3 regions of the Rhizobium sp. BK049 genome follow, and region 3 is predicted to be linked to each of the others. Evidence: predicted binding sites of a transcription regulator. Region 3 holds the regulator's gene; each other region holds the start of a gene.
The links. Region 3 encodes LexA, which represses DNA repair genes until DNA is damaged. Its sites were predicted from a motif close to TGTTCNNNNTGTGTTCNG; they were not measured.
Positions count from the first base shown of each region.

Region 1: a site for LexA is predicted at 4,932-4,949, ahead of FHT70_RS09770 (YifB family Mg chelatase-like AAA ATPase). Genes of this name have one in related genera too.
Region 2: a site for LexA is predicted at 4,297-4,314, ahead of FHT70_RS16455 (PA0069 family radical SAM protein). Genes of this name have one in related genera too.

Region 1 is NZ_JACHYV010000007.1:111,136-121,017, reverse strand. It holds gene FHT70_RS09800 (DUF72 domain-containing protein) at 1-518, opposite strand, end outside; gene dnaN (DNA polymerase III subunit beta) at 575-1,693, opposite strand; gene rsmI (16S rRNA (cytidine(1402)-2'-O)-methyltransferase) at 1,953-2,870, shown strand; gene FHT70_RS09785 (YraN family protein) at 2,860-3,228, shown strand; gene FHT70_RS09780 (cupin domain-containing protein) at 3,348-3,851, shown strand; gene gshB (glutathione synthase) at 3,939-4,886, shown strand; gene FHT70_RS09770 (YifB family Mg chelatase-like AAA ATPase) at 5,039-6,571, shown strand; gene FHT70_RS09765 (hypothetical protein) at 6,962-7,462, shown strand; gene cysK (cysteine synthase A) at 7,541-8,503, opposite strand; gene FHT70_RS09755 (LysE family translocator) at 8,641-9,258, opposite strand; gene FHT70_RS09750 (DMT family transporter) at 9,373-9,882, opposite strand, start outside.
Region 2 is NZ_JACHYV010000014.1:123,657-133,538, forward strand. It holds gene FHT70_RS16430 (F0F1 ATP synthase subunit A) at 1-318, shown strand, start outside; gene FHT70_RS16435 (F0F1 ATP synthase subunit C) at 387-614, shown strand; gene FHT70_RS16440 (F0F1 ATP synthase subunit B) at 692-1,315, shown strand; gene FHT70_RS16445 (F0F1 ATP synthase subunit B) at 1,319-1,810, shown strand; gene FHT70_RS16450 (ribonuclease HII) at 2,214-2,903, opposite strand; gene FHT70_RS16455 (PA0069 family radical SAM protein) at 3,071-4,228, opposite strand; gene FHT70_RS16460 (glycosyltransferase family A protein) at 4,368-4,886, shown strand; gene FHT70_RS16465 (hypothetical protein) at 5,257-5,613, shown strand; gene moaB (molybdenum cofactor biosynthesis protein B) at 5,694-6,245, opposite strand; gene FHT70_RS16475 (4-(cytidine 5'-diphospho)-2-C-methyl-D-erythritol kinase) at 6,245-7,129, opposite strand; gene FHT70_RS16480 (tetratricopeptide repeat protein) at 7,142-8,974, opposite strand; gene FHT70_RS16485 (polyprenyl synthetase family protein) at 9,102-9,882, opposite strand, start outside.
Region 3 is NZ_JACHYV010000008.1:202,087-211,968, reverse strand. It holds gene eno (phosphopyruvate hydratase) at 1-1,187, opposite strand, end outside; gene kdsA (3-deoxy-8-phosphooctulonate synthase) at 1,329-2,174, opposite strand; gene FHT70_RS11490 (VOC family protein) at 2,171-3,067, opposite strand; gene lexA (transcriptional repressor LexA) at 3,266-3,982, shown strand; gene FHT70_RS11480 (ComEC/Rec2 family competence protein) at 3,963-6,395, opposite strand; gene gltA (citrate synthase) at 6,685-7,974, shown strand; gene lpxB (lipid-A-disaccharide synthase) at 8,003-9,172, opposite strand; gene FHT70_RS11465 (LpxI family protein) at 9,169-9,882, opposite strand, start outside.

The DNA.
Region 1 (9,882 bases), on a different contig from region 3:
TCGTTACGGATTTCGAACGCATGGCGGATCGGCTGGTGTCCGTCGCTTTTGAGCCATGCCTGTTTGAGGCGCTCGTCATGCCGCCTGGCAAGCGTTATCGCCGCATCATGATCATGCGGCAGCAGCGACAGGAAATTTTCGAAACGATCGGGATCGAAGGCCATGTTGGCCGGGAATTGCCAGAGGATCGGCCCGAGCTTGGGGCCAAGCCTGAGCAGACCCGAGGCGAAGAAATTGGCAAGCGGCGCCTCGATCTCCTTCAGTCGCCGCACATGGGTGAGGAAGCGCGGCCCCTTGACCGCAAAGACGAAATCATCAGGCGTTTCGTCCCGCCAGCGGCCGAAGCTTTCGGGCCTCTGCAGCCCATAGAAGGTGCCGTTGATCTCGATCGAACGGAAGTGACGGGCGGCATAGGAAAGCTCTTGCTTCTGCTGCAGTCCTTCCGGATAGAATTGGCCGCGCCAGGGCGCATAGGTCCAGCCTGATATGCCGATGCGCACCGCCCCCGTCTTCTTCATTCTGGAATCCTCCTGTTTGACAGGAGGAGAACCGAAAGCGGCCGCCTTCGTTCCCGTCAGACGCGCATCGGCATCAAGACGTAGAGCGCGTCGTCACCGGCGGTGTCGCGGATCAGCGTCGGTGAGCCGGCATCGGCCAGCAGGAAGATCGCTTCCTCGCCGGAAAGCTGCGCGGTGATGTCGAGCAGGTATTTGGCATTGAAGCCGATTTCCATCGCATCCGTGTCGTAGCCGACGGCGACTTCTTCGGTGGCGCTGCCGGAATCCGGATTGTTGACGGTCAGCATCAATTGCCCGTCGGACAGCGCGAGCTTCACGGCGCGGCCGCGCTCGGAGGAGATCGTCGAGACGCGGTCGACTGCCTGGGCGAAGGTCGTGCAATCGACACGCATTTCCTTGTCGTTGCCGGTGGGGATGACGCGCTGGTAATCCGGGAATGTGCCGTCGATCAGTTTCGAGGTCAGGACGATCGAGCCGATCGTCATGCGGATCTTGGCGTCGGAAACCTCGACGGTGACGATCGCTTCCGGATTGTCGACCAGCTTCTGCAGTTCCCCGACGGTCTTGCGTGGAATGATGATGCCGGGCATGCCCTCTGAGCCCGACGGCGCGTCGACATCGGCGCGGGCCAGCCGGTGGCCGTCGGTCGCGACCGCCCTGAGCTTCAGCTCACCATTGCTCTCGATCGTGTGGAAGAAGATGCCGTTCAGATAATAACGCGTTTCTTCCGTCGAGATCGCGAACTGGGTGCGGTCGATCAGCATCTTCAGATCGGTCGCCTTGAGCTTGAAGGAATGCGTGAAGGTGCCGGCGGTCAGATCCGGGAAATCGGATTCCGGAAGGCACTGCAGCGAGAACTTCGAGCGGCCGGACTGGACGGTCATCGAGCCGCCGTCGGTGCTGGTCGCCAGCAGCACTTCGGCGCCATCTGGAAGCTTGCGCACGATATCGTAAAGAAGATGGGCGGGAACGGTGGTAGCGCCGGCCTGCTCGACGCTTGCCGGCGTCGCCTCGGTGATTTCCAGGTCGAGGTCGGTCGCCTTCATGTCGAGGTTCTGGCCATCGGCCTTGAGCAGTACGTTGGACAGGATCGGGATCGTGTTGCGACGTTCGACCACACGGTGGACGTGGTTCAGCGATTTCAGAAGGTTTGACCGCTCAATAGTAATACGCATGGGATGCTACCGCTTTCGACCGTGACTGCCCGGGCGCATCGAAGGCCCGAAGAATGCTTTCCCGATTTAGGTCGGGGGAGTGGACGGGCAAAATGGCAGACTTCAGCATTGGATGGCAAGAGGCATGGACGGCCGAGCCCTCGCATTTCAGGTTTTCCGGAGCAATGCTCACAGAAATCCCAACCCTTGCCGAAGCCGCAGCGCTCGCCCATAAAGGCCGATGAACCGGCAAGGCGCCGGCGGCACGAAGGCAAAGGGCATGAACGAGCAAACCACAGGCGAGGACGCCACGAGGCGAAGCTTCCGCCTGCACAACATGGCGGTGCCGGCGCGGCCGCTGGAGCCGGCGCTCTATCTGGTCGCCACTCCGATCGGTAATCTTGGCGACATCACGCTGCGCGCATTGGAAACGCTGGCCGGCGCCGACGTGCTGGCCTGCGAGGACACGCGCGTCACCCGCGTTCTGCTCGACCGCTACGGCATCCAGAACCGCCCCTTCGCGTACCATGAGCACAATGCCGACGAAGCCGGCCCGCGGCTCATCCAGGCGCTCGAAGCCGGGCGCTCGGTGGCGCTCGTCTCCGATGCCGGCACGCCGCTCGTCTCCGATCCCGGCTACCGGCTGGCCCGGCAGGCAATTGCCGCCGGTTACCGCGTCATTCCCATTCCAGGCGCCTCGGCGCCGCTCGCCGCCCTTGTTGGTTCCGGCCTGCCGAACGACGCGTTTCTCTTTGCCGGCTTTCTGCCGGCCAAGGACAAGGCCCGCCGCGATCGTCTCGGTGAATTTGCCGCAGCTCCGGCGACGCTGATCTTTTTTGAATCGCCCCATCGCATCGCTGCCTCGCTTCTTGCCGCCGCCGATGTGCTCGGCCCGGCCCGGCCGGCTTGCGTCTGCCGTGAATTGACCAAGACCTATGAAGAATTCCGCCGCGGCACGCTTGCCGAACTCGCCGCCCATTACCAGCAGGTGGAAAACGTCAGGGGCGAGATCGTCCTCGTCGTGGGTCCGCCGCAGCCAGCCGAAACATCCGAGGCCGATGTCGAAGCCGTGCTTGCCGACCTCTCGATGTCGATGCCGACGGCAAAGGCTGCGACCGAGGCCGCCCGTCTCACCGGCCTGCCGCGCAAGGCGCTCTACCAGCGCCTGCTGGAGATGAAGGGCGGCAATGGGAGATAAGGAGCTTACCGCCATCAAACGGAAGGCGCTACGCCGCGGCCGCATGTCGGAATATGTCGCCGCCGCCTTCCTGATGCTGAAGGGATACCGTATCCTGGCGCTGCGCCACCGCACCAGGCTCGGCGAGATCGATATCGTCGCCCGCAAGGGCGATCTCGCCGTCTTCGTCGAGGTCAAGGCCCGCCATGGCGAGGCTGCGGCGATCGACGCCGTCTCTGTCGCCGCTCAGAAGCGCATCCGGGCGGCAAGCGATCTGTGGCTCGCCCGCCAGGCGGATCAGGCCCGCCTTTCCCAGCGCTACGATATCGTCGCGGTCATGCCCGGCCGGCTGCCACGGCACTTTCCCGACGCCTTCTGAGCGCTTTCAGCCCGGTCGAGTTACCGGATTGTTAAAATTTTAGTCCCCCGTTGAACGAGCTCCTTACGACTTTCTGCTACCCACCGTCGCAATAGGGGTTGAGATTTGGGGGTTGTTGCGTGGCCTTGAAGATGATGCTCGCAAGCGCGGTCGCCATGGCGGCGCGCTCGGTGCCGTATATTGCGCTGAAGCCGGCCGGGAAATCCTTCGTCGCCCATGCGAGCGACCACCTGCCGCTGAAATCGACGCCAATCAATCCCGACTGGATCATCAGCGGCAATCCGCAGGCGCGCACCGCCGAACATTCGCGCGGCCATGACGAGGCATCGCTGACAGCAATCTGGGACTGCACGGCGGGCGAATTCCGCTGGTATTTCGGCTGGGACGAGACCGTGATGATCCTCGAAGGCGAGGTCCATATCACCGCCGAGGACGGCACGGAACGGACCTTGCGCACCGGCGACGTCGCCTTTTTCGCAGGTGGAACCTGGGCGAGCTGGCGGGTCGACAACTATGTTCGCAAGGTCGCCTTCCTGCGCAAGCCTTTCCCCAAGCCTCTGGCGATCGCCTACCGTCTGCGCAACATGCTGCGCAACGGCGGCAGCCAGGGCATCGCCGCCTGAAAGTTGCGAACGCCCGAAGCCCTTGATGACCGTTGCGTTTAATGCCGGGCCGACCTACATCTGTCCGGCATTCAGCGAGGGACGGAAATGGCCAAGATCACCAATGTAGCGGTCCAGATGGATCATGTCGCCGGCATCAATATCGCAGGTGATTCCACCTTCGCTATGAGCCTGGAAGCGCAGGCGCGCGGCTACAGGCTCTTCCATTACACCCCCGAGCGCCTGAGCTTTCGCGACGGCAAGCTCTTTGCGAGCGTCGAGCCCATGGTGCTGCGCGACGTCAAGGGCGATCACTTCGAGCTTGGCGCGCCTGAGCGCGTCGATCTTTCGACCATGGATGTGGTGCTGCTGCGCCAGGATCCACCCTTCGACATGGCCTATATCACCTCGACGCATCTGCTCGAGCGCATCCACCCGAAGACGCTCGTCGTCAACGATCCGGCCTGGGTGCGCAATTCGCCGGAGAAGATCTTCGTCACCGAATTCGCCGATCTGATGCCGAAGACGCTGATCACCAAGGATCCGGCCGAAATCCGCCGCTTCCGCGACGAGATGGGCGACATCATCCTGAAGCCGCTCTATGGCAATGGCGGCGCCGGCGTTTTCCATTCGACCCGCGACGACCGCAATCTCTCATCGCTCTTGGAAATGTTCGGCCAGCTCTTCCGCGAGCCCTTCATCGCCCAGCAATATCTGCCCGACGTGCGCAAGGGCGACAAGCGTATCATCCTCGTCGATGGTGAGTTCGCCGGTGCGATCAACCGCGTGCCGGCCGAACATGACAGCCGCTCCAACATGCATGTCGGCGGCCGCGCCGAGGCGACCGAATTGACGCCGCGCGAGAAGGAAATCTGCGCCCGCATCGGCCCCGCGCTGAGGGAACGCGGCTTCCTGCTCGTCGGAATTGACGTGATCGGAGATTACATGACCGAGATCAACGTCACCTCGCCGACAGGCATCCGCGAGGTCAGGAAGTTCGGCGGCGCCGACATAGCAAGCCTGCTCTGGGACGCGATCGAGCGCAAGCGCGGCTGAGGCTGCGATTGGGTACAACCGCGCCTGCCACTGATTATCTGCCTGCGTTCTTTTATTGTTCTTGTTTTAGTCCTGTTTCCGTGCCAGATTGCAACCGCTGGCTTTCACGGCCACAGGGGCGGTCTAAGAGTTTGCGGGACAAGGGTGGGCATATGGTCGCGCGTGTCAGTACGGTAGCATTCCAGGGCATCGAAGGCGTTCCGGTCGAGGTTCAGGTCATGATTGCGCCCGGCAAGGTCGGCATGCAGATCGTCGGTCTGCCTGACAAGGCGGTGGCCGAAAGCCGCGAGCGTGTGCAGGCTGCCCTTCACGCCTCCGGCCTGGCGCTGCCGGGCAAACGGGTGACCGTCAATCTGGCGCCCGCCGATCTGCCGAAGGAAGGCTCACACTTCGATCTGCCGATCGCACTCGCGCTGATGGCGGCGCTCGGCGCCATTCCTGGCGACGCGCTGACCGATTATGTCGTCGTCGGCGAACTCAACCTCGACGGAACGATCGCCGCGATCGCCGGCGCGCTGCCGGCCGCGATCGGCGCCAATGCGCTCGGCAAGGGGCTGATCTGCCCGGCCGAAAGCGGCGCGGAAGCCGCCTGGGCCGGCTCCGAGGTCGATATTCTCGCCCCGCGCAGCCTGATTGCCCTTGCCAATCATTTCCGCGGCACGCAGGTACTGTCTAGGCCGGAACCGTCGATCCGCGCCAATGCCGCCAACTTGCCCGACCTTGCCGAGATCAAGGGCCAGGAAAGCGCCAAACGCGCGCTCGAGGTGGCGGCTGCCGGCGGCCACAATCTCCTGATGGTCGGGCCTCCAGGCTCCGGCAAATCGATGCTGGCGTCGCGCCTGCCCTCGATCCTGCCGCCGCTTTCGCCCGCCGAACTGCTTGAAGTGTCGATGGTCCATTCGATCGCCGGCCAGCTGACCGGCGGCAAGCTGTCCGACCGCCGGCCCTTCCGCACCCCGCATCATTCCGCCACCATGGCCGCGCTCGTCGGCGGCGGATTGCGTGCTCGGCCGGGCGAGGCCTCGCTTGCCCATCACGGCGTGCTCTTCCTCGACGAGTTTCCCGAGTTCACGCCGCAGGCGCTCGATGCGCTGCGCCAGCCGCTCGAAGGCGGCGAATGCGTCATCGCCCGCGCCAATCACCGCGTCTCCTATCCGGCGAAATTCCAGCTGATCGCGGCGATGAACCCCTGCCGCTGCGGCATGGCCGGCGAGCCGGGCCACACCTGCGCCCGCGGCCCGCGCTGCATGAGCGATTACCAGGCGCGCATCTCCGGGCCGCTGATGGACCGCATCGATATCCGCATCGACGTGCCGGCCGTCTCCGCCGCCGATCTGATCCGGCCGATGGCGGCCGAAGCAAGCGCCGACGTCGCCCGCCGCGTCGCCCGCGCCCGCGAAATCCAGCAGGAGCGCTTCGAGCGCGCCGGCGCTGGGGATATCGGCACCAACGCCCGCTGCTCCACCGCGATGATCGAAAAACTCGCCGAACCCGATTCCGCCGGCCTGCAGCTCCTGCGCGACGCCGCCGACAAGATGAAATTCTCCGCCCGCGGCTACCACCGCGTCCTCAAGGTCGCCCGCACGCTTGCCGATCTCGACGACAAACCGACAGTGGGCCGTTTGCATCTCGCCGAAGCGATCTCTTATCGGATCGCCGGGGAAAGATTAACGGCGGCGGCGTGAGAAGAAGGACGGACGCGCGGAGTATGAGTCGTCAGACTGCCCACCAATTCGCCGATCGCGTTGCGCTGATGGCTGCCACGCAGCAAAATCGCCACTGAGCGCTGCGGATTATGAATTATATGGCCGTCCGGCTATAGCGGCGCGCTGCCGGCAGCGGTCGGCGCGATGGTCTTGGCCGGGGCTGGTTTGCCGAACGCGGTACCGAAACTGGCTAAGGCGCCGATATAAGCGTCCCTCTGTATTGATTATCCATTAGGGGTAGGAATCTCTCCTCAATTCGTCCCTCTTTACAATATTAGCTTCGGCTGAAAAATTTCCGAAGGGATGTCGGTCCGTTCGATATAGTCGATCGGAGGTGACGGATAGGGAGGCCTGCCGCCGGGGATGCTCATGGGGAACGAATATCCAGGCTCAAACGCCAAACCCAGGGAAGTTTTTGACTTGGCGAATGCCTACTCTCGCGCTTCGATCCTCCTATTCAGCGAGGGCCAGAAGCAGGTTGCACTATCGATCGCACCAGCTCGAATGTGCGCCATTCATGCTATTGAACTCTATTTAAACGCCTTCCTGCGCCATGAAGGCGTTGCTCCAGAAGAAATACGAGGACGGATGCACAACCTCGCTGAGCCGATGTTCGTTGCTAAACTTCAACTGAGAAAAAGGACTGCTCTGCATCTGGAGGCAATGACAGCAAAGCGTGAGTACCTCATCTCGCGCTATGCACGGGAGCGGGCGAGCGAGCACACCGAGTGGAATCGTTTGACCGCGACGCTGAAGGAGGTGATGGCGAAGGTGGGCAAACATCTGCACTCAACTAGCTCAGGCCGGACATCGACCATCGTTACGGACCACCACAGAACACTCGTCCCGCTTCAATTGGGATGCAGGTAACGGCACAAAAAGGGACGCCGAAGCGCCCCGATATTCTGCAAGACAAATTGCGGGAGAAAACGCCCGCCACAACCAACTTTAGCTCCCCAACCCCTCAAACAGCGCCGTCGACAAATACCGCTCCGCAAAAGACGGAATGATGATGACGATATTCTTCCCCGCATTCTCCGGCCGGCTGCCGACCTTGATCGCGGCGGTCAGAGCCGCGCCTGAGGAGATGCCGACGGGCACGCCTTCGAGCCGGGCAATGAGGCGGGCCTGTTCGAAGGCCTCGTCGTTGGTCACGGTGACGACCTCGTCATAGATGCCGGTATCGAGGATCTTCGGCGCGAAGCCGGCGCCGATGCCCTGGATCTTGTGCGGGCCGGGATTGCCGCCTGAGAGCACCGGCGAATCGGCGGGTTCGACGGCGATGATCTGGATCTCGGGTTTGTGGCTCTTCAGCACCTGGCCGACGCCGGTGATCGTGCCGCCGGTGCCGATGCCCGAGACGACGATGTCGACCTTGCCCTCGGTATCGTTCCAGATTTCCTCGGCCGTCGTCTTGCGGTGGATCTCGGGGTTGGCCGGGTTTTCGAACTGCTGCGGAATGATGGCGTCGGGAAGCGACGCTGCCAGCTCCTCCGCCTTGGCGATGGCGCCCTTCATGCCCTTCGAACCTTCGGTCAGCACCAGCTCGGCGCCGAGCAGCGCCAGCATCTTGCGCCGTTCGACCGACATGGTTTCCGGCATGGTGAGGATCAGCCGATACCCCTTGGCGGCGGCGGCAAAGGCGAGTGCGATGCCTGTGTTGCCCGAGGTCGGCTCGATCAGCACCGTCTTGCCGGATGTGATCTTGCCCTGCGATTCCAGGCTTTCGATCATTGCCACACCGATGCGGTCCTTGACGGAAGCGATCGGATTGAAGAATTCGAGCTTGCCGATCAGGTTTGCCGCCACGCCCTTTTCCCGCGCCAGTTTGTCGAAGCGCACCAGCGGCGTGTCGCCGATGGTCTCGGTGATCGAGGAATAAATGCGGCCGCGGCCGGGTTTGTGCGACATGGTGCTCTCCCTTTGGACTTCGAAATCGAGGAGGAGAATAGGGTCAAAGACGGAATGAGACCAGAGCCCGTTCGTCCCGGGCTGGGGTGGCGGAGAGAAAATAAGCTTTAAAAACCGTTCCTTGACGGATGTTTATTTCACGCAGCCCGCGTGGCGATGAAGGCTGCCGTGCCCGCGAGAATCCCGGCTGCAACCCGGTTCAACGCCTGCAGGGCGCGCGGCTGTTTCAGCATGGTGCGGGCGCGAGCGGCAAGCAGCATATAGGGCACCAGCACGGTGATCAGCACCACGAAGGTGACGGCGAGCAGAAGCGCATAGTCGCGCAGGGTGATATTGCCGATATCGATCAGCGTCGGCGCCAGCGCGACATAAAATAGCATCGTCTTCGGGTTGCCCAGCGTCACCAGCAGGCCCGAGAGGAAGGACAGGCCGACATTGCCGGATTTTTTTGCGGCGATATCCTGCGGCAGCAGCCCTGCCGTCCACAGTTTCCAGGCGATGTAGCCGAGATAAAGGGCGCCGGCGATCTTGATGATGAGGAAGACTTCCGTGAAAGTCTGCGCCACGAAAGCCAGGCCCAGAATGACCGCGGTGAGATAGGTCATATCGCCGAGCACCAGGCCGAGACCCATGAAGAAGGTCTCGCGGAAATTCGAGCCGAGCGCACGGGCGACGATGGCGGTTATGCCGGGTCCGGGAATGGCTGCGGCGATAAACAACGCTCCGGCATAGGCAAGCAAGGCGGCAAGGCTCATGTGGCGGCTCCCTCTTTCCGGTGTTTTATGTCAGGCAGGCCGTGCCATCAATCCGCCGGCGCTGATGGATGCATCACCAGAAGGAATGCCTGCCGCCGCGTGCCTGCCGATACCTCAGCCCTGAAGCGCCCTCGGCCGCAGCCATCTTGGGCTCCAGCCGAGATTCATGCCGGCGGCGGCCAGCAGGATGATTGCGGCGCCCGCGATCTGCATCGGCTGCAGCGCATGGCCGAAGGCCAGCCGGTCGACGAGGATCGCGGCGATCGGATAGAGGAAGGAGAGCGCCCCGGTCAGATGCGTCGGCAGCCGCTGGATCGCACCGTAGAGCAGCACATACATCAGCCCGGTATGGACGACGCCGATCGTCACCAGGATCGCCCAGCCGCCGGCATCGCCGGGCAGTTGCGAAAACTCCGTCATCGGCGCCAGCATCAGCATTCCGGTTGTGACCTGGATCAGTGCGATCAGATGCGGCGGCGTGCCTTTCAGCCATTTCGCGGCTAAGGCTGCCAGCGCGTAGAAGAAGGCGGCGCCGAGCGCCATCAGAATGCCGAGGCCGTAGCCATCCGTTCCCCCGCCGGCCTGAGGTTTTGCCTCGACGATTGCTGCCATGCCGGCAAAGGC
Region 2 (9,882 bases), on a different contig from region 3:
CCCTCGGGCGTGCCCGGCATATTGCTGCCGCTGGTCGTCTCGATCGAGATCATTTCCTTCCTGTCCCGTCCGATTTCGCTCTCCGTTCGTCTTTTCGCCAACATGCTCGCCGGTCACATCACGCTGAAGGTGTTCGCAGGCTTCGTCGCCTCGCTTGGAACCCTCGGTGCGGTCGGTGTCGGCGGCGCCGTTCTTCCCCTCATCATGACCGTCGCCCTGACCGGTCTCGAGTTCCTCGTCGCCTTCCTTCAGGCTTACGTCTTCGCGGTGCTGACTTGCATGTACCTCAACGACGCAATCCATCCAGGCGGGCACTAAGGATAACGACAACGACGTCTCCAGGGCGTCAGTCATTCGCCGCAACAACCATTTCAAAGGAGTTCAACATGGAAGCGGAAGCAGCAAAGTTCATCGGTGCAGGCCTGGCTTGCTTTGGTATGGCCGGTACGGCTCTCGGCCTCGGCAATATCTTCGGCAGCTACCTCTCCGGCGCTCTGCGCAATCCGTCTGCCGCTGACAGCCAGTTCGGCCGTCTGGTATTCGGCTTCGCCGTTACGGAAGCTCTGGGCATCTTCTCGCTGCTCGTCGCTCTCCTCCTCCTCTTCGCTGTCTGATATCGGCGAATAGATGGATCACGGCCTGCGACCGCAAGCCGTGATCCTTTGCATTTGCAGTCCACCTGGAGGTGAGCATGTTTTTTGTGACCCCGGCTTACGCTGAAGAAGCACCGGCGGCAGCGACCGGTACGGATGCGCATGCCGCTCCGGCCGCAGGCGAGGTCCATACCGAGACCGGTGTTGCCGAAGGCGAACACGCCCGCGGCCCGTTCCCGCCTTTCGATTCGACGACCTACGCATCCCAGCTGCTCTGGCTGGTGATTACGTTCGGCGTCTTCTACCTCCTTATGCAAAAGGTCATTGCGCCGCGCATCGGGGCCATCCTCGACCAGCGCCACACGCGCATCTCCCAGGACCTGGAAGAAGCAGGCCGCCTGAAAGCGGAAGCCGATGCCGCCGTCGAGACCTATGAAGGCGAACTGGCCGCTGCCCGCGCCAAATCCCACGCGATCGGTTCCGCCGCCCGCGACGCCGCGAAGGTCAAGGCCGAAGAGGATCGCCGCACCGTCGAGGCCAGCCTGTCGGAAAAGATCAAGGCTGCGGAAGCCCGGATCGCCGACATCAAGGCCAAGGCCTTCGCCGACGTCGGCACCATTGCCGAGGAAACGGCAGCCGCCGTCGTCGAACAACTGATCGGCAGCAGCGCTGCGCAGGCAGATGTCGCCGCCGCCGTCGCGGCCGCCAAGAAGGAGGCTTGATCGATGGAATTTCATTTCGACGCGACTTTCTTCGCCTTTGTCGGCCTCGTCCTCTTCCTGGCGCTGGTCGTCTATCTGAAGGTTCCGGGCATGATGGCACGCTCGCTCGACGACCGCGCCGACCAGATCCGCAATGAATTGGCCGAAGCCAAGCGCCTGCGCGAGGAAGCCCAGCATCTGCTCGCTGAATACCAGCGCAAGCGCAAGGAAGCGGAAGCGGAAGCGGCCCATATCGTTGCCGCCGCTGAGCGCGAAGCCGAGATGCTGACCGCCGAGGCGAAGAAGAAGACGGAAGAATTCGTCGCCAACCGCACGGCGCTCTCGGAGCAGAAGATCAAGCAGGCCGAGGCCGATGCGATGAAGGCGGTGCGTTCGGCCGCCGTCGACCTTGCCATCGCGGCCGCAGAAACGGTGCTCGCCAAGAAGGCCGACGGCAAGGTCCAGGCCGAGCTCTTCGGCAACGCCGTCGGACAGGTCAAGACACGGCTCAACTGAGCAGTATCGACTGGAATAAGGAAAGGCCGGGCATGTCCCGGCCTTTTTCTTTGGTGATAAGGCCTGTTCTTTGCTTGGCCTCGTGCGGAGGCAGCGTAGCGTCCCTGCTCCGGCGTCCGCCCCTCATCCGGCTGCCGCCACCTTCTCCCCGCTTGCAGGGAGAAGGGGGCATGCAGCAACCTTTCTTTCCCCTCCACCCTGTCCTTTTGCAGCTCGCTCTCGGATGGCCTTACGCTCTCCTTCCCGAGGGAAGAATGGACGTGTCTGCGAGAGCTAGACTAAGAGGGGAACGGAGAGGGTGCGGTATATCCCCTTCTCCCGCATGCGGGGAGAAGGTGGCGGCAGCCGGATGAGGGGCTGATCGCCAGTCCAAAGGCGGAATATGCCGATCTTTTTTCGGCGACTATTCCGAAAGCAGTTCGTCCATCTCAGGCTCGTCGCCGTCCTTCCGCAGTGGCCGAAAGCTCATCCGGTGCAGGGAGCAGGGGCCGTGCTGTTCAATGCCGGCGCGGTGCTGCGCCGTGCCGTAGCCGGCGTGGGCCGCAAAACCGTAATCGGGAAATACATGATGCGCCCGCGCCATCATCCGATCGCGCGTCACTTTGGCGACGATAGAGGCGGCGGCGATAGAAACCGAGCGGGCGTCACCCTTGACCACGGCCTGTCCTGGGCAATCGAGGCCGGGCGGCACATCAAGCCCATCTGTCAGCACGTAGCTTGCGGGAATGGCGAGGCTGCAGATGGCGCGGCGCATCGCGTCAAGGCTTGCCTTGCGTATGTCCGTTTCGTCGATCCGGGTCGAGCTGGAGGAGGCGATGGAAACCGTCGCCGTCGCCAGAATCTGCGCGAAGAGTTCTTCGCGCCGCTGGGCCGAGAGCTGCTTGGAATCGTTGAGGCCTTCAGGGATGCGCTTCGGATCGAGGATGACCGCAGCGGCCACCACGGGGCCCGCCAGCGGCCCGCGGCCTGCCTCGTCGGCGCCGGCGACCGGCCAGTGGCCGGCCTTGCGGGCTTTGAGCTCGAGCTTGAAATCCGGCACGAGAGGGACCGTGTCGAAAAGCAGGGGAGAATCGGGTGGCGTGCGGCGTTTCATGCGGCTGAACCTCGCACGCCAACCCGATTTCCCGCAAGTCCCCGGATCAGGGCGGCGGCCGGGGACGGTCCGGCGGATGGAGGCGGTCAGGGCCATCCGCGGAAATTGCGCTCGGGGCTCGAAAACAGGGCGGATTTTCTGAGCAGCCGATGCGCAAGCTTAAAAAATCAGAGCAGCGACAGCTGTACGCCGCTGCCATCCGGTGGCACGAACAGATCGTCGCGCAACGGCACGCTGCGCCGCGTCAGCTCGAAGCGTTTCGCCGCCATTTCGAAACGCCGGGCGATCTGCCAGGCATAGGGGCCGGCGCCCTTCATGCGCTTGCCGAATTCGGCGTCGTAATCCTTGCCGCCGCGCATCGAGCGCACCAGCGACATCACGTGCCGGTAACGATCGGGATAGTGCTGCAGCAGCCAGTCGCGAAAGAGCGGGCTGACTTCAAGCGGCAGCCTGAGGATGACATAACTCGCCTCGGTTGCGCCGGCAGCCTTCGCCGATTCCAGAATGCGCTCCAATTCGTGATCGTTCAGCGCCGGGATCAGCGGAGCGGCCATGACGGCAGTCTGGATCCCTGCCTCAGAGAGCGCATGAATGGTCTCCAGCCGTCGCGGCGGCGTGGCGGCGCGCGGTTCCATCGCCCGGGCAAGCTTGCGGTCGAGCGTGGTGACCGAGATGCCGACGCGCACCAGGTTCTTGCCGGCCATCTCCTGCAGAATGTCGAGATCGCGCAGGATCATCGCCGACTTGGTGACGATCGACACCGGATGGTTCGCCTTGTTCAGCACCTCGAGGATGCCGCGCATGATGCGCCATTCCTTCTCGATCGGTTGATAAGGGTCGGTATTGGTGCCGATCGCGATCACCCTCACCTTGTACCCCGGCTTGGCGAGCTCCCGCTCCAAGAGCTTCGCCGCATCGGGCTTGGCGAAGAGCTTCGTCTCGAAATCGAGCCCCGCCGAAAGCCCCATATAGGCGTGCGTCGGGCGGGCGAAACAATAGATGCAGCCGTGCTCGCAGCCGCGATAGGGATTGATCGAGCGGTCGAAGGAAAGATCCGGCGATTCATTGCGTGTAATCGCGGTGCGCGGCTTTTCGATCTGAACCTCGGTCTTGAACGGTGGCAGTTCTTCCAACGTTTGCCAACCGTCGTCGAAGGTCTCCCGCTGCAGCGCTTCGAACCGCCCTGTTGGGTTCAGTCCCGCTCCACGCCCGCGCCGCCGGTCAACCTCGACCCGAAGACCGGAGGACACGATCATCGCATCGGCAATATCTGCCGTATTGGCAGGCGCGAATGCGGCCTGCCCTGCCAGGGACTGCTCTCTCATCGGATTCTCCCGCAGCGGAAAGCCGTTGTCTCCGCCGTTTGTGATGATTAAATTCCTATCGGTAAAATGAGAACAATGCAAGAACAAAATACGCAAAACGGTACTGGCAAAAAATTGTGCGGCGCATTATGAATAATCGATGTTGACGGTTGTTCTCGAATGCCAGGATCAGGAATCCGAACTGGCGCAGACCTTATCGGTATTGGTGGCAGGCGCGGTGGAAGGACTCGTCAGCGATGTGATCGTGCTTGATCACGGCTCGCGCGACGGCACCTCGCGGGTTGCCGACGCCGCCGGCTGCCGTTTCCATTCACAGTGGGATATCAAGGACATCGTGCGCTCCGCCCGAGGCGAATGGCTGCTCTTTATCGAGCCGGGCGCCAGGCCCCAGGCCGGCTGGATCGATGAGATCGCCGAATATGTGGCGCTGAATAAGACACCCGCGCGCTTTGCCGCCTCGCGCGGCTATCGACGCCCGTTCTTCCAGCGCGTTGCCCGCGGTCGACCGCCGCTGGAGCTTGGCTTGTTGATGCCGAAGAACCTGGCGCTCGCCGCCGCCAGAAGCGGGATGCCTGTTGCCGACTTCGACAAGGGCCAGAAGCCGCGCAAGCTTGCAAGTGAATTGATTCCTTCCTGGGTGGCGCGTGCCACGCGGTAGAATGCCCATCGCTGCATCTACGCTGTCTGAGAGATTGTCCCTCACCTAACCCTCTCCCCGTAGAAGCGGGGCGAGGTGACGTGCCCAATGCAACGTCGAGATGGAGGAAGCTGGCGCGGCATATCCCCTTCGCCCGCAAGCGGGAAGGTGGCGGCAGCCGGATGACTGGTCTCGTCGCAAGCGCGCTTTGGTGATTACGTCCCGCCATCGCGCAAAGATGGCGCCCAATCGGATTTCGCGCTATAATTCACCTATGGCGCCGCCGAAGCGCCGCGCTTCGCAACGGATGCCGTGGAATGCCGGTGAACGGCAGAACAGGTCGGCGAAAAATCTCCTCTTCTGCCGGGTTTCCGGCGAAAGGAGGTGCGTCATGCCACGCGGTAGGATTTACCGCATGCGCGGCAGGATCTGCGGCGTACGCGGTAGGATCTACGGCCTGCTGGCCGTCATATTGCCGACATTGGTAATCGCGCATCCGAATTCGGCAGCATCGCAGACGATGCTCAGTTGCGCAGGCCGACCCGACGTCATCAGTTTCCTCGACAGGAATTTCGGTGAGAAGCTCACCGCCGTCGGCCTGATCAACCAAAACGCCGTTCTCGAGGTCTATGCCGCCAAAAGCGGCACCTGGACGCTCGTCGTCACGGATGTCCACGGCATAAGTTGCATTCTGCTGTCGGGTGATGGCTGGGATTCGATGCCGGCTCTGCCGGGCATTGCCACATAACACAGGCCAGCGCGTCGGCCTCGAAAGTCTAAATCAGGTTTTCGACGGCGCGACCGCGGCACTGTAACGGCAGCGCCAGTCTATTTCTTTGCGCCGCGTTTCAGATGCTCGTCCAGGCGCGGCATGATCTCGACAAAGTTGCAAGGCAAGCTCCGATAGTCGAGCTGTGCTTTCAATATGCCGTCCCAGGCGTCCCGGCAGGCTCCGGGCGAGCCGGGCAGGGCGAAGATGAAGGTGGAGTTGGCAACGCCAGCGGTGGCGCGCGACTGGATGGTCGCCGTGCCGATCTTGTCATAGGAGATACGGTGGAAGACAGCGGAAAAGCCATCCATGCGCTTTTCGAACAGCGGCTCCAGCGCCTCGGGCGTCACGTCTCGGCCGGTAAAGCCGGTGCCGCCCGTCGTGATAACGACATCGATCTCATCACGCTCGGTCCAGGCTTTGACCTGAGCGGCGATTTTCTCCCGGTCATCGGGCACGATCGCTCGCTCGACCAGCCTGTGGCCGGCCTCGGCGATCCGCACCGCCAGCGTATCGCCGGACTTGTCCGTCTCCGGCGTGCGCGTATCCGAGACGGTGAGGACGGCTATGCCGACGGCGATGAAGGGCCGTTTTTCGTCCAAACCTGCCATCACATGCCTCCCGAAACCGTTTCCGTCGCCTGGAAATACCAGTCGGGCTGCGCCTCGTGAAGAGCTGCCGTCGCATGGCGCGCGGCGGCCATATCGGCGAAGATCCCGAAGCAGGTGGCGCCGGAGCCGGACATGCGGGCAAGAAGAGCGCCCTCAGCCTGCAGCATCGCCGAGATCGCCGCGATTTCGGGCACGGCTTCGCGTGCCGGTGGCTCCAGGTCGTTGCGAGCCGCGCCGATCGCCGCAAGCCAGCCTTCGGTGTGTGCGAGCGTCAGGGGTGAATTGTTCTTTGCCGTGAGCCGGCGGAAAACCTCCGGCGTCGAAACCCCCTTCAGCGGGTTGGCCAGCACCATGGCAAAGGCCGGCAGATCGGGCACGGCTTCGATCTCCTCCCCGATGCCGCGGGCAATCAGCGGCCGGCTCTCGAGGCACATGGGCACGTCGGCGCCGAGCTTCAGCGCCAGCGCCGCCAGCGTTTCCACCGGCAATCGCAAGCCCCAGAGGCGCATTAGCCCCCGCAGGGTCGCCGCCGCATCGGCCGAGCCGCCGCCGATGCCGGAGGCAACGGGCAGGTTCTTCTGGAGATGGATGTGAACAGGGAAGGCAAGGGCGCCGACAGCCTCGCGCAGCAAATCGCGCGCTCTGATTACAAGGTTGGTGTCGCCGTCGCCGGCAAGCGTCTCTCCGAAGCGGCCCGACAGGGTGAAGGCGTCGGCCTGCGCGGGCAGGAAGCCCAGCCGGTCGCCGCAATCTGCGAAGGTCACCAGCATATCGAGCAGGTGATAGCCGTCCGGCCGCTGGCCCGTCACATGCAGGGCGAGATTGATCTTCGCGCGCGCCTCTTCGGTGACGCCGAAAGCGTCGGCCAAGCCCTGCTCAGGCATCGGTCGCGCCCGTCAGGACTTCTTGTCGACCGGCGGCGGCGTGACCGGCGCCGGATCCGGTTGCTTCTTGTCGGCCGCCTTGGCATCGTCGCTAGCGGGCAGGCCGTTTGCGATCTTTTCCTTGATCTTCGGAATTTCGGCCGCTTCAGGCTCGGAGGCGAGCGCCCGGTTCCACTGGTAGACTGCTTCGAGCTTGCGCCCGACCCGCCAGTAGGCATCGCCGAGATGGTCGTTGATCGTCGCGTCGCCGGCCTTGATCTGCGCAGCCCGCTCCAGCTCGTCGACGGCGTCGTCGAAGCGGTTAAGGCGGAAATAGGCCCAGCCGAGCGAATCGATGATGTAGCCGTCGTCAGGGCGAAGATCGACAGCCTTCTTGATCATGGCGAGGCCTTCGTCGAGATTCCGGTTCATGTCGATCCAGGAATAGCCGAGATAGTTCAGCACCTGCGGCTGGTCGGGGTTGAGCTCCAGGGCTTTTCGGAAATTCGGTTCGGCCTGCTCCCACTTCTTCAGCCGCTCATAGGCAATGCCGCGCTGGAAGAAGACGCTCCAGTTGGCGCGGCCGGGGATTGGGCCGATCACTTCGACCGCCTTGTCGTAATTGGCGGCCATCGCCTCGTAGTCCTTGGCGTCGGAGAGCACGCTGCCATAGGCGAGGTAGCTGCGGATATCCTTCGGATCGGAGGCGATCAGCGCCTGCAGGTGCTTGCGCGCCTCGTCGACCTTGCCGCCCTGGGCAAGGGCGAGGCCGAGTTGAAGCTCGGAGATGCGCCGCATCGGCGAATCTTCCGGCACCTTCTTATAGAGGGAGATGGCGCGGTCCATCTGGTTCTGCTTTTCGGCGATGCCGCCGAGCAGCACCAGTGTATCGGCGCTGTTGGGGTCGAGCGCCTTCGCGGTCTGCAGGTAGAGAGAGACGATATCCTCGGCGCCATCGCGGTTCAGAGCACCGCCGACGGAGAAGAGCACGCCGGCGGCGCCTTCTTCGGCCGTCTTGACCTGCTGCTCCTGCTTCTCGGCCTTCTCGATGCTGTCGCGCAGCGCATTCAGCGGCGCGTAGTTCGGCAGCAGGTTATCGCCGACGGAAACCGCATCGAGCGCCTTCTGCTTGTTGCCCTGCGCCGCCTCCAGGCGGGCAAGCGCCATCACCGCGCGCATGAACGTGTCGGGCGCCGTCGCCCCGCCTTCCTTGTCGAGCACGGCGTCGTTGAGATGCTGGCGGGCCGACTTCACATCGCCGGTAACGACGGCGATCGCGCCGGCATTGTAGTTCTGAAAGATGCGAAACCAGTCCGGGCCCTTCATCTTCTCGACCATGGCGAGCGCTTCCTTGCCGCGGCCGGCGCCGACGCGGGCCCAGGCGAGCAGCAGGTCGTTCATCATCCGGTCGAGATCGTTCGGACCCTTATATTTCAGGATCGACTCGGCTGTCTTGTAGTCGTCGCGGCGCACGGCATCCATGGCGCGCACGATCGTGGTGATACGCTCGACCGAAGGATCGCTCTTCAGATCATTGGCGTATTTGACGCCTTCCTTGATGTCGCCGTTGAGCAGCAGCGAGATCATCAGCCGCTGACGGATCTCGGGATTGCCGGGCTCGATCTGCAGCGCCTTCTTGTAGAGCGCGATCGCGGTCTCGTAATCGTGATCGACATCGGCTGTGCGCGCGGCGAGGAAGGCGCCTGAGAACGTGGTGACGTTATCGGCATCGAAGAAGCTCTCGGCTTTGCCGGCATCGCCCGCCGTGGCCGCATCTTCGGCACTCACGCCGGCAACGCCGCCAAGCGAAAGGACAGCCGCCAGCGCTGCGCTCGTAAGGAGACGGATGGCAATTCTCTGCCGCATTAGAAAACCTTTCTTCGAGAGCGTCCGGCCGCTGCCGGTCGCAAATCAGTCGTCATCACTGAGTCATAACAGGATGGCTTTTTTGGAGCGGCGCTGCAAGAAAATCAGCTTCGATCGCGGCGTTCGATCAATTGACGCGCTCGATGCAGAAGTCGATCACTTCCATCAGAGCGGATTTCCATACCGTATCGGGTAGCGGCGCCAGCGCGTCCCGCGCGATCGTGCCGTAATGGACCGCCCGGCCGATCGTGTCGCTCAGCGTGCCGTATTTGGTGATCAGCCCGAGCGCTCTTTCCAGGTTGGCGTCGCTGCTGTTGCCGGCCTCGATCGCATCACGCCAGAATGCGCGCTCTTCCGTCGTGCCGCGGCGATAGGCGAGGATGACGGGCAGCGTGATCTTGCCTTCGCGGAAATCGTCACCGACATTCTTGCCGAGATCGGCGGCCTTGCCGCCATAGTCGAGCGCGTCGTCGACGAGCTGAAAGGCGAGGCCGAGATTCATGCCGTAGGATTTCAGCGCATTGCGGCCGGAGCGGCCGGCATCGGCAACGATCGGCCCGACTTCGGCGGCAGCCGCAAAGAGAGCCGCCGTCTTGGCGCGGATGACGGAGAGGTAATCGTCCTCCGTCGTTTCCATGTTCTTGGCGACGGAAAGCTGCAGCACTTCACCTTCGGCGATCACGCATGCCGCGGAAGACAGGACGTCGAGCGCATCGAGCGAGCCGACATCGACCATCATGCGGAAGGCCTGGCCGAGCAGGAAGTCGCCGACCAGCACGCTTGCCTGGTTGCCCCAGATCATCCGCGCAGTCGATTTGCCGCGGCGCAGGTCGCTTTCGTCGACGACGTCGTCATGCAGCAGCGTCGCCGTATGCATGAATTCGACCGAGGTGGCGAGCTTGATGTGG
Region 3 (9,882 bases):
CGGTCAGAACGCGACAGTGAGCCGGTCTTGATCTGGCCGCAGTTGGTGGCGACGGCGAGATCGGCAATGGTCGAATCTTCCGTTTCTCCGGAGCGGTGCGACATGACGGCGGTATAGGCTGCCTTATGCGCCGTGTTAACGGCATCAAGCGTTTCCGTCAGAGAGCCGATCTGGTTGACCTTGACGAGGATCGAGTTGGCGACGCCCATGCGGATGCCGTCGCGAAGGCGGGCCGAGTTGGTGACGAAGAGATCGTCGCCGACGAGCTGAGTCTTCTTGCCGATCAGATCGGTCAGCGCCTTCCAGCCCTCCCAGTCGTCTTCGGCCATGCCGTCTTCGATCGAGATGATCGGGTATTTGCCGGCGAGCTCGGCCAGATATTCGGCCATGGCGCCCGACTCGAGCGTGCGGCCTTCGCCCTCCAGAACATACTTGCCGTCCTTGAAGAATTCCGTCGAGGCGCAGTCGAGGCCGAGGCACATGTCGTCGCCCGGCTTGTAGCCGGCTTTCTCGATCGACTTCATGATGAAGTCCAGGGCTTCGGGCGCACTCTTCAGGCCGGGAGCGAAGCCGCCTTCGTCACCGACATTGGTGTTGTGGCCCTGCGCGGCAAGCTCCTTGCGGAGCGTATGGAAGACTTCCGAACCCATGCGCACGGCGTCGGCGATCGAATCGGCGCCGACCGGCAGGATCATGAATTCCTGGAAGTCGATCGGGTTGTCGGCATGAGCGCCGCCGTTGATGATGTTCATCATCGGCACCGGCAGGAGGCTGGCGGAAGCGCCGCCGACGTAACGGTAAAGCGGCAGGCCGGATGCCTGGGCCGCAGCCTTGGCGACGGCGAGCGAGACGCCGAGGATGGCGTTGGCGCCGAGGCGCGACTTGTTCGGCGTGCCATCGAGCTCGATCATGATGTTGTCGATCTGGATCTGATTTTCGGCATCGATGCCGCCGATCGCGTCGAAGATCTCGGTGTTGGCGGCCTCGACCGCCTTTTCGACGCCCTTGCCGAGGTAGCGCTTGCCGCCGTCGCGCAGCTCGACCGCCTCATGTGCGCCCGTCGAGGCGCCCGAGGGAACGGCCGCGCGGCCCATGCTGCCGTCTTCGAGATAGACGTCGACTTCGACGGTGGGGTTGCCACGGCTATCGAGGATCTCGCGGGCGATGATATCGGTGATTGCAGTCATGGGTTCTTCCTGCTCGGTGGGTGATAAGTCGTTCGAAGCCTGTCATAATCGAAGGCGTGCAAATTACAATGGCGCAATTTCCAGCCTTCGAGCGGGTATCGCATCGTGGCCTAAACCACGATCATGTCAGCCTGTTGAACGTTAGGCCTTGGCGATCGCATCGAAGGCAAGCAGCTTCTCAAGCAGTCGCGGCATGTCCTTGAGATAGACCATGTTCGGCCCGTCGGACGGTGCGTTGTCGGGATCCTGATGGGTTTCGACGAAGACGCCGGCAATTCCCGTCGCCACTGCCGCGCGCGCCAGCGTTTCCACGAACTCGCGCTGGCCGCCGGAGGAATCGCCCTGCCCGCCCGGCTGCGCCACGGAATGGGTGGCGTCAAAAATGACGGGAGCTCCCATCGCCGCCATGATCGGCAGCGAACGCATGTCGGAAACCAGCGTATTGTAGCCGAAGGAGGCACCGCGCTCGCACAAGAGCACATTCGGATTGCCGCTGGCGTTGAGCTTCTTCAGAACGTTCTTCATATCCCAAGGGGCGAGGAACTGGCCCTTCTTGACATTGACGGCGCGGCCGGTTCTGGCGGCGGCGATCAGAAGGTCGGTCTGACGGCAGAGGAAGGCCGGGATCTGCAGAACATCGACCACCTTGGCCACCTCGGCGCATTGCTCGGCCGTATGAACGTCGGTTATGACGGGAAAGCCGAATTCCTTCTTGAGGTCGGCAAAGACCTCCATGCCCTTTTCCAGGCCGATGCCGCGTTCAGCCGAGAGCGAGGTACGGTTCGCCTTGTCGAAGGAGCTCTTGTAGACGAGGCCAATGCCGAGCTTGCCGCAGAGCTCCTTCAGCGTGCCGGCGACCATGAAGGCGTGATCCCGGCTCTCCATCTGGCATGGACCGGCGATCAGCGACAAGCGGCCAGTATTGGAAAAAGTGACCTGGCCTTCGCCTTCGCCGATCCTGACTTCGGAATTCGTGTCGGTGCTCATCGTGTTTCCTCGAAGGCGAAGAGCGCACCCTGCCCGGGCGTGGGCTTCACCAGAATGCGATTGTTCTTGCGTGTGAATGTGATCCCGTTAGCACCCAAATGCGCTTCTGTCACGGCAAGATCGATGACGGTGAAGAGGATTGCCCGCCCTCGCAGGCCGCGATCGGCTGATGAGACAGCGGTTTCGAAATAGGCCTCCAGCCCTTCCGGCGTCATCAAGCTGATCTTTGCATTCGATGCCGCGATATTCATGCCGAAACCCGTTTTCTCCACCGCCGCCTGCCCAATCGCAAGCCCGACGAAGGCGGCGAATGCCGCCGGGTCCGGTGCACAAAGTGCGATCTCGGCAATGCCGATCACGCCATTGGCGTGCGTCTCCAGCGCGGCGCGATCTGTAGGGAACGAATTGATGCGCTGGCAAGTAAAGAGAAAGAAATCGGGGGCGCGCAAATCAGCTGCAAAGGCCAGCTTAAAGCTGCCGACGCTCTCCGAACCGTCCGGCATCCGCATCGGCCGGCTGAACTGCAACATCTCACCGGCGCTCGCGCCGTTGCTGACGAAGCGCTTATGATCGAGGTCGGCATCCTCGCTGAGGAAGGCCAGCGCAGAAAGTCCCTCCTCGCCGCAGCGGAAACGGAAGGCGCGATTGCGGGCGATGAAGACGTTGCCCTGGCGGGCCGCTGCCTCGCTCTCGTCGACACTCGCCACGCCAAGCGGCTCCAGATAGGTCTTGTCGGCGAAAAAGATGCAGGCATTCTCCGTTCCGAAGGGATGGCGCGCATCGGCGGCGACGGTGAAACCGAGCTTGCCGAGCCTTTCGCGCGCCAGATCGATATTGACCACGGGCAGCACGACATGATCCAGCGGGTGCGACTTGGCGGAATGCGCGTTCATGAATATCCTCCTGAAACCGGCAAGAGATGTGCGACAGCACCACCCCTCAATGCAAGACATGTGCGCCAATCCGGCAAATGAAAATAAAAATCTCCACGAGTTGGCGCGAGGGTTTACGGAAATTTAGCTACTTGCGGAACACATATGGAACATATAGTGTCCGTTCTGGATTTGTTTCAATCACGGGGTCTGACGTCGATGCTCACGCGCAAACAACAGGAGCTTCTCCTTTTCATCCATGAGCGCATGAAGGAATCCGGCGTTCCTCCCTCTTTCGACGAAATGAAGGATGCCCTGGATCTCGCCTCGAAATCCGGCATTCACCGCCTGATCACGGCGCTTGAGGAACGCGGCTTCATTCGCCGCCTACCGAACCGCGCCCGAGCGCTCGAGGTGATCAAGCTTCCGGAGGCCTATAACCCCAGTCTTCAGCGTCGCGGTTTTTCGCCGAGCGTCATCGAGGGCAGCCTCGGCAAGCCCCAGCCGGTCGCCGCCCCCGCTGCGCCAAAGCCGGTCGCCGACAATGGCAACTCCGTCTCCGTGCCGGTCATGGGACGTATCGCCGCCGGCGTTCCGATCTCGGCGATCCAGAACAACACCCACGATATCGTCGTTCCCGCGGATATGCTCGGCTCCGGTGAGCACTATGCGCTGGAGGTCAAAGGTGATTCGATGATCGACGCCGGCATCTTCGACGGCGACACCGTGATCATTCGCAACGGCAGTACCGCCAGTCCCGGCGATATCGTCGTTGCCCTCGTCGATGACGAGGAAGCAACGCTGAAGCGTTTCCGCCGCAAGGGCGCCTCGATCGCGCTCGAGGCCGCCAACCCGGCTTATGAGACCCGCATCTTCGGACCCGACCGCGTCAAGGTGCAGGGCAAGCTCGTCGGCCTCATCCGTCGCTATCACTGACGCCGGATGGGCTGGAATCGGTAAAACGATCATTGCGCCAATCATAGGCGCGATGGCGCATCCATGGTCGCGACAAAGCATCGAAGGCGGTGGTGACCTCCAGGCCGGCATCGGCGAAACGCAATTCGAGCGAGCCGGTCCTACGCAGCGTCTCGCCGGTGAAAAGCGTGCCACCTGAACGGCAGCTGTTGAAACGCAGACGGACCGAGGTCACGACGATATCGGCCGTATCGCAGGCCGGGCCGAGATAGGCGGCATTGTCGATAACGGTGACGATATGGCCATTGCCAAGTCTTGATGTGCACCAAGCCTTCTTGACGCAGGAAAAACGGTTTGCTTCACCGCCTGCGGCGGCTGCCCGCATCGCTGCACTCGCTTCGTTCTGCTGATCGCGGGAAAGCCTGACACGGCGGCCTTCTCCTTCCGGCGGAATGGCCGGACCATCCAGCATCTTCGGCGGATCATGTGTCGGCAGCACCAGCGCTCTCTGCCACTGGTCGAATATGAAATCCGGCGGGTTTTCACGGTTGGAAGCTATTGCCTCAGCCGCGACGACCGCAACCAGACTGCCATCCTCCGAAATCACCAGATCCGGCGGCCGGGGAACCGGCAGAAGCAGCACGATGAGCGTAGAGATGGCGATGATCGATGTGCCGACATGGCGCAGCCGAGTGCGCAGCAGCGTCAGCAGCAGAAAGCCTGCCACTGCCACTGCGAAATACCAGCCGGGCAAGCGGCCGATGCCGATATCACCGCCCCAGCCGGATACCGTCTTGGCAACCGCAATCACCAGATCGAGGCCGAATCCGACGATCTTCCAGAGCGGAGCGTCCAGACCGAAAGGCATGAGCAACATCGCCAACAATCCGGCCGGCATGACGATGAAGGAGATAATCGGCATCGTCGCAAGGTTTGCCGGCAGGCCGTAAGCCGTCAGGCGATGAAAATGCTCGATCGAAAACAATGCGGTGGAAAAGCCGCCGATCAGCGAGGTCAGGAAGATCCCGCCGAAGAAACCGGCGACGGCAACGACCGGCCTGATGATCGGCAGTTTCAGAAAAGCGTTTTCGCGGACACGCCTGTCCTTCCACAACTGATAGCCCGATACCAAGGCCAATGTTGCGGCAAAGGACATCTGAAAGCTCGGTCCCAATACTTCCGAAGGTGAAATGGCGATGATGATGAGCGCGGAGAGAACGACATTGCGCAGGCTGATCGACGGCCGGTCGAAGAAGACGGCAATCAGCATGATGGCCATCATGATAAAGGCGCGCTCGGCCGAAACCCCGAAACCGGAGATCAGGTAATAGGCGGTGACGGCGATGAGCGCGCCGGCAGCGGCGATCTTCTTTGTAGGATAGGCTTGGGCGACGCCGGGAAAGAGGCTGAGCAGCATCCGGAAGCCGACGAAGAAGATGCCAGCCGACAGCGCCATGTTGAGGCCCGAGATCGCGACGATATGGGCAAGGCCGGACTGGCGCAGCGCCTCCGTCGTCGCGTGCGATATGGCGCGCCGTTCGTCCGTCACCAGGGCAGCGGCAAAGGCGCCGGTGTCGTCGGGCAGGATCGATCTTATGCGGTCGCCGATGCTGCTGCGCAGCTGGTAGAGCCATTCGAGCAGGGCGTCCGCCGTCGACCTGGCCGCCTGCGGGCCTGCCTCCAAGTCGAGTTTCTCCGGCGCACCATAGAAGAAACCGTTGGCGCCGATGCCGTCGAAATAGGCACCGAAGGAGAAGTCGTTGAGCGCGGGAAGTGCGGGCCCCGCCGGCGGCGTCAGACGTGCCTTGCCGGTGATGATGTCGCCGATCTCGAAAGGCGCATCGGCACCCCGGACGATCGCGGTGATGCGTCTCGGCGGCCGTTTCAGCTCCGGCGCCTCGGTGCCGGCGACGGCAAGAATGTAGCGCCAGCGCCCGCGCCCGTCGCCTTCCCGCCGTTCGACGCGGCCAGTCACCGTCGTCGTCACGGATGAATCGAGGATCACCGTCGAAGCCCGCCAGCTCTCGAACTGAGCTGAGAGCATGCCGCCGGCGAAAAGTGCCAGCGCCATGAAACTTGCGCGCAAGGCCGGTCGGCTGGGATCGGTGAGGAAAACCGCGGCCGCCGACACCAGCAGGCAGAGCAGCGATGCAACGAGGGGAAAATCCGATGCAGCAAGAAACCAGAAGGCCGAGCCGGCTCCGAGGAAGACCGGCGAGAACAGCAGCAGGCGGCCATGATCGGCCTCTTCGCCCAGCATGCAGGCCCCGGCACGGAGCGATTGCCCGGCAGTGGCCAGCAGCCGACGATGCAATGGGGTCTGCGACTGCGTCCTTGCCGATTGAGTCACCACCGCAGGCGCAGGAAAATCTGGCGGATCGGCAAGGCCGACGCCCGCTTGCGGCCGCAATTCGGCTGTCGTCGTTTCCTGCATGCCCCGCCCAAGATCACGCCGCCAGGCCCTAAGAATGCAACCTTCAAGCAAATCCGGCAAGGATAATCGATTGAAATACGAGCGAAAATCGTAAGTGGCAAAAGGCAAGTCGAATCATCAGCTTCCGCTATGCGTGCGGCTCATCGCTGCGGTGCCTAAAAGGTGATGCCGCAATGCACAAAATGCCGTCACGGTAACTTGGCATTAGCGTCACGATCATATAGCTATCGGAAAGGACGCTTAACCCCTATGGCGCTTTTGTGGCGCCACCGACATTTCGGAGGACAGCATGACGGATCAAAGCGCTACAATAAAAATCGGTGACAAATCGGTTGACCTCGCCGTTAAAAGCGGCACGATCGGCCCGAGCGTCATCGACATCGGTGCCCTCTACAAGAACACCGCTTCCTTCACTTACGATCCGGGCTTCACCTCGACCGCATCCTGTGAATCGAAAATCACCTATATCGACGGTGACGAAGGTGTGCTGCTGCACCGCGGCTATCCGATCGAGCAGCTGGCCGAGCACGGCGACTTTCTCGAGGTCTGCTACCTCCTGCTCTACGGCGAACTGCCGACGGCCGCGCAGAAGAAGGACTTCGACTATCGCGTCACGCACCACACGATGGTGCATGAGCAGATGAGCCGCTTCTTCACCGGCTTCCGCCGCGATGCACATCCGATGGCCGTCATGTGCGGCTGCGTCGGCGCACTGTCGGCCTTCTATCACGACTCCACAGACATCACCGATCCGCACCAGCGCATGGTCGCCAGCCTCCGCATGATCGCCAAGATGCCGACGCTTGCCGCCATGGCATATAAATACCATATCGGTCAGCCCTTCGTTTACCCGAAGAACGACCTCGACTATGCGTCGAACTTCCTGCGCATGTGCTTTGCCGTCCCCTGCGAGGAATATGTGGTCAATCCGGTGCTTGCCCGCGCGATGGACCGCATCTTCATCCTGCATGCCGATCACGAACAGAACGCCTCGACCTCGACCGTCCGTCTCGCCGGTTCATCGGGCGCCAACCCGTTCGCCTGCATCGCCGCCGGCATCGCCTGCCTATGGGGCCCCGCGCACGGCGGCGCCAACGAAGCAGCGCTCAATATGCTGACGGAAATCGGCACGGTCGACCACATTCCGGAATATATCGCCCGCGCCAAGGACAAAAACGATCCGTTCCGCCTGATGGGCTTCGGTCACCGCGTCTACAAGAACTACGATCCGCGTGCCAAGATCATGCAGAAGACGACGCATGAAGTGCTCGGCGAACTCGGTATCAAGGACGATCCGTTGCTGGAAGTGGCGATGGAGCTGGAGCGCATCGCGCTCACCGACGAATATTTCATCGAGAAGAAGCTCTATCCAAACATCGACTTCTACTCCGGCATCACGCTGAAGGCGCTGGGCTTCCCCACCACCATGTTCACAGTGCTCTTCGCCCTTGCCCGCACCGTCGGTTGGATCGCGCAGTGGAACGAGATGATCGAGGATCCAGAACAGCGCATCGGCCGTCCACGCCAGCTCTATGTCGGCGAACCCAAGCGCGACTACATCCCGGTTTCGAAGCGCTGATCGCTTCAGAGCTCAAAAAGAAACCCGGTCAGGAATGGCCGGGTTTTTTCTTTTCCAAAACGTCGAGAAGGATTTCCGCGGCCTGTTCACCGGGCGGCTTTTCCGTCTGCATGCGCTGCCAGATGAGCTCGTAGCCTTCCTTCATCGCCTTCAGCTGATAGGTATCGGCCGACAGCCTTTCCATCCAGCGTGCAAGGCTTGCGCCGCGGACGACATCGTTCAGATATTCCGGCACGACCGGGTAATCGGCGATCAGATTCGGCAGCGCGCCGGTCCAGGTCTTGATGCCCGATGTCAGCATGCGCATGATCCAGTCGACCTTATAGGCGGATACGACGGGAACGTCGGCAAGTGCGAGTTCGAGAATAACGGTTCCAGACGCCGCCATGGCTGCATCGGCCTCGGCAAAGGCTTTCCATTTTGCTTGCGCGCCGACGACGATCTCCGGCTTTACCGCCCAGCCCGCCGTCATTTCGCGGACGAGTGCTTGCCTGTGCGTTACGGTTGGCAGAATGAAGCGTGTCGGCCCATTACGGGCGACGATTTCATTCGTGGCCACCTCGAAATAAGGCAGAAGCTTCTGGATCTCGGAGGAGCGCGAGCCGGGAAGGAGCAGGATCGGGCCGTTGCCTGGCTGCCTTCCCACGCGCAGGCGACGTGTCTCCAGCAGCGCTGGGTCGGCGACCAGACGATGCCCGACATATGTCGTCGCCGGCCCATTGAGGCGCTGCATGGCTGCCGGTTCAAAGGGCAGGACGGCAAGCACGTGATCGACATAGCCGAGCATGCGCGTGGCGCGATATTCCTTCCAGGCCCAGACGCTCGGACAGACATAATTGACAACAGGCAGATCGGGCAACGCGGTGCGCACGCGCTTGGCGACGCGATGGGTGAAATCGGGACTGTCGATAATGACAAGGATATCCGGCTTTGCAGCGACGATCTCAGCCGTGGTGCGACGGATCAGGGCAAACAGCCTTGGCAGCCGGCTCAGCACCTGGGTGATGCCCATGATCGACAGCTCGGAAAAATCGAACAGGGATTTCAAACCTTCCGCCTGCAGCCCCTCGCCGCCAACGCCGACAAGCTCCACCGGTCCGCTGTAAATCCGCTTGAGCGCCGCGATGAGATCGGCCCCGAGCAGATCGCCCGACACTTCACCGGCAATGACGGCGATCTTCAGCGGCGCCCCGTTCATTCGACTCCCCATGCCGGCAGACCGCGGTCGATGCCGCAGACGAACAATCCAGCCTCGTCGGCGGCGCTGATGACCGCGGCCCGATCAAGCACCAGTGAGCGACCGGCTTCGATTGCGATGCCGGCAAGGCCGGCTTTCGCAGCGTTCAGGATTGTCGCAACGCCGATCGCCGGCAGGTCGGCGCGAATATCCTGTTGCGGCTTGCAGAGCTTGACGAGGACGCCGCGGCGGCGCGGCGAGATCCGTCCGGCGGCCCTGAGGCCGGCGACACGGTCCAGCATCTCATCTGTGCCCTCAAGTCCTTCCAGCGCGACGACGCGCCCGCCGATGCTGACTGCACCCTGCCCGACATCCAGCCGGCCAAGCGTCTCGGCGGCATCAGCGGCCTGGCTGATATCGTGCCGGTCTTCCTTGCTGGGTGCGGCGGCGCCAAGCGGGCCAACGGAAACGAGCAGGTCGGGGGCGATCTCGTGGGCGCCGACGACGCGCCGGCCGTTCCCCTCGATCAACCGGATCACCATCTGCAGAACCGTATCGTCGCCGCCGGAGAGCAGTGTGCGAATGGCGGCCGGGACCTTCATCAGAATGCGCAACGTCGGACGGACCTCGCGCCATTCCGGCCGGCGGCGCACGCTCCCCGACATCACAACACGTCCGATGCCATAGCGGATGAAGAGACCCTCAAGGGCGGCGAAATCGCCGATGCCGAC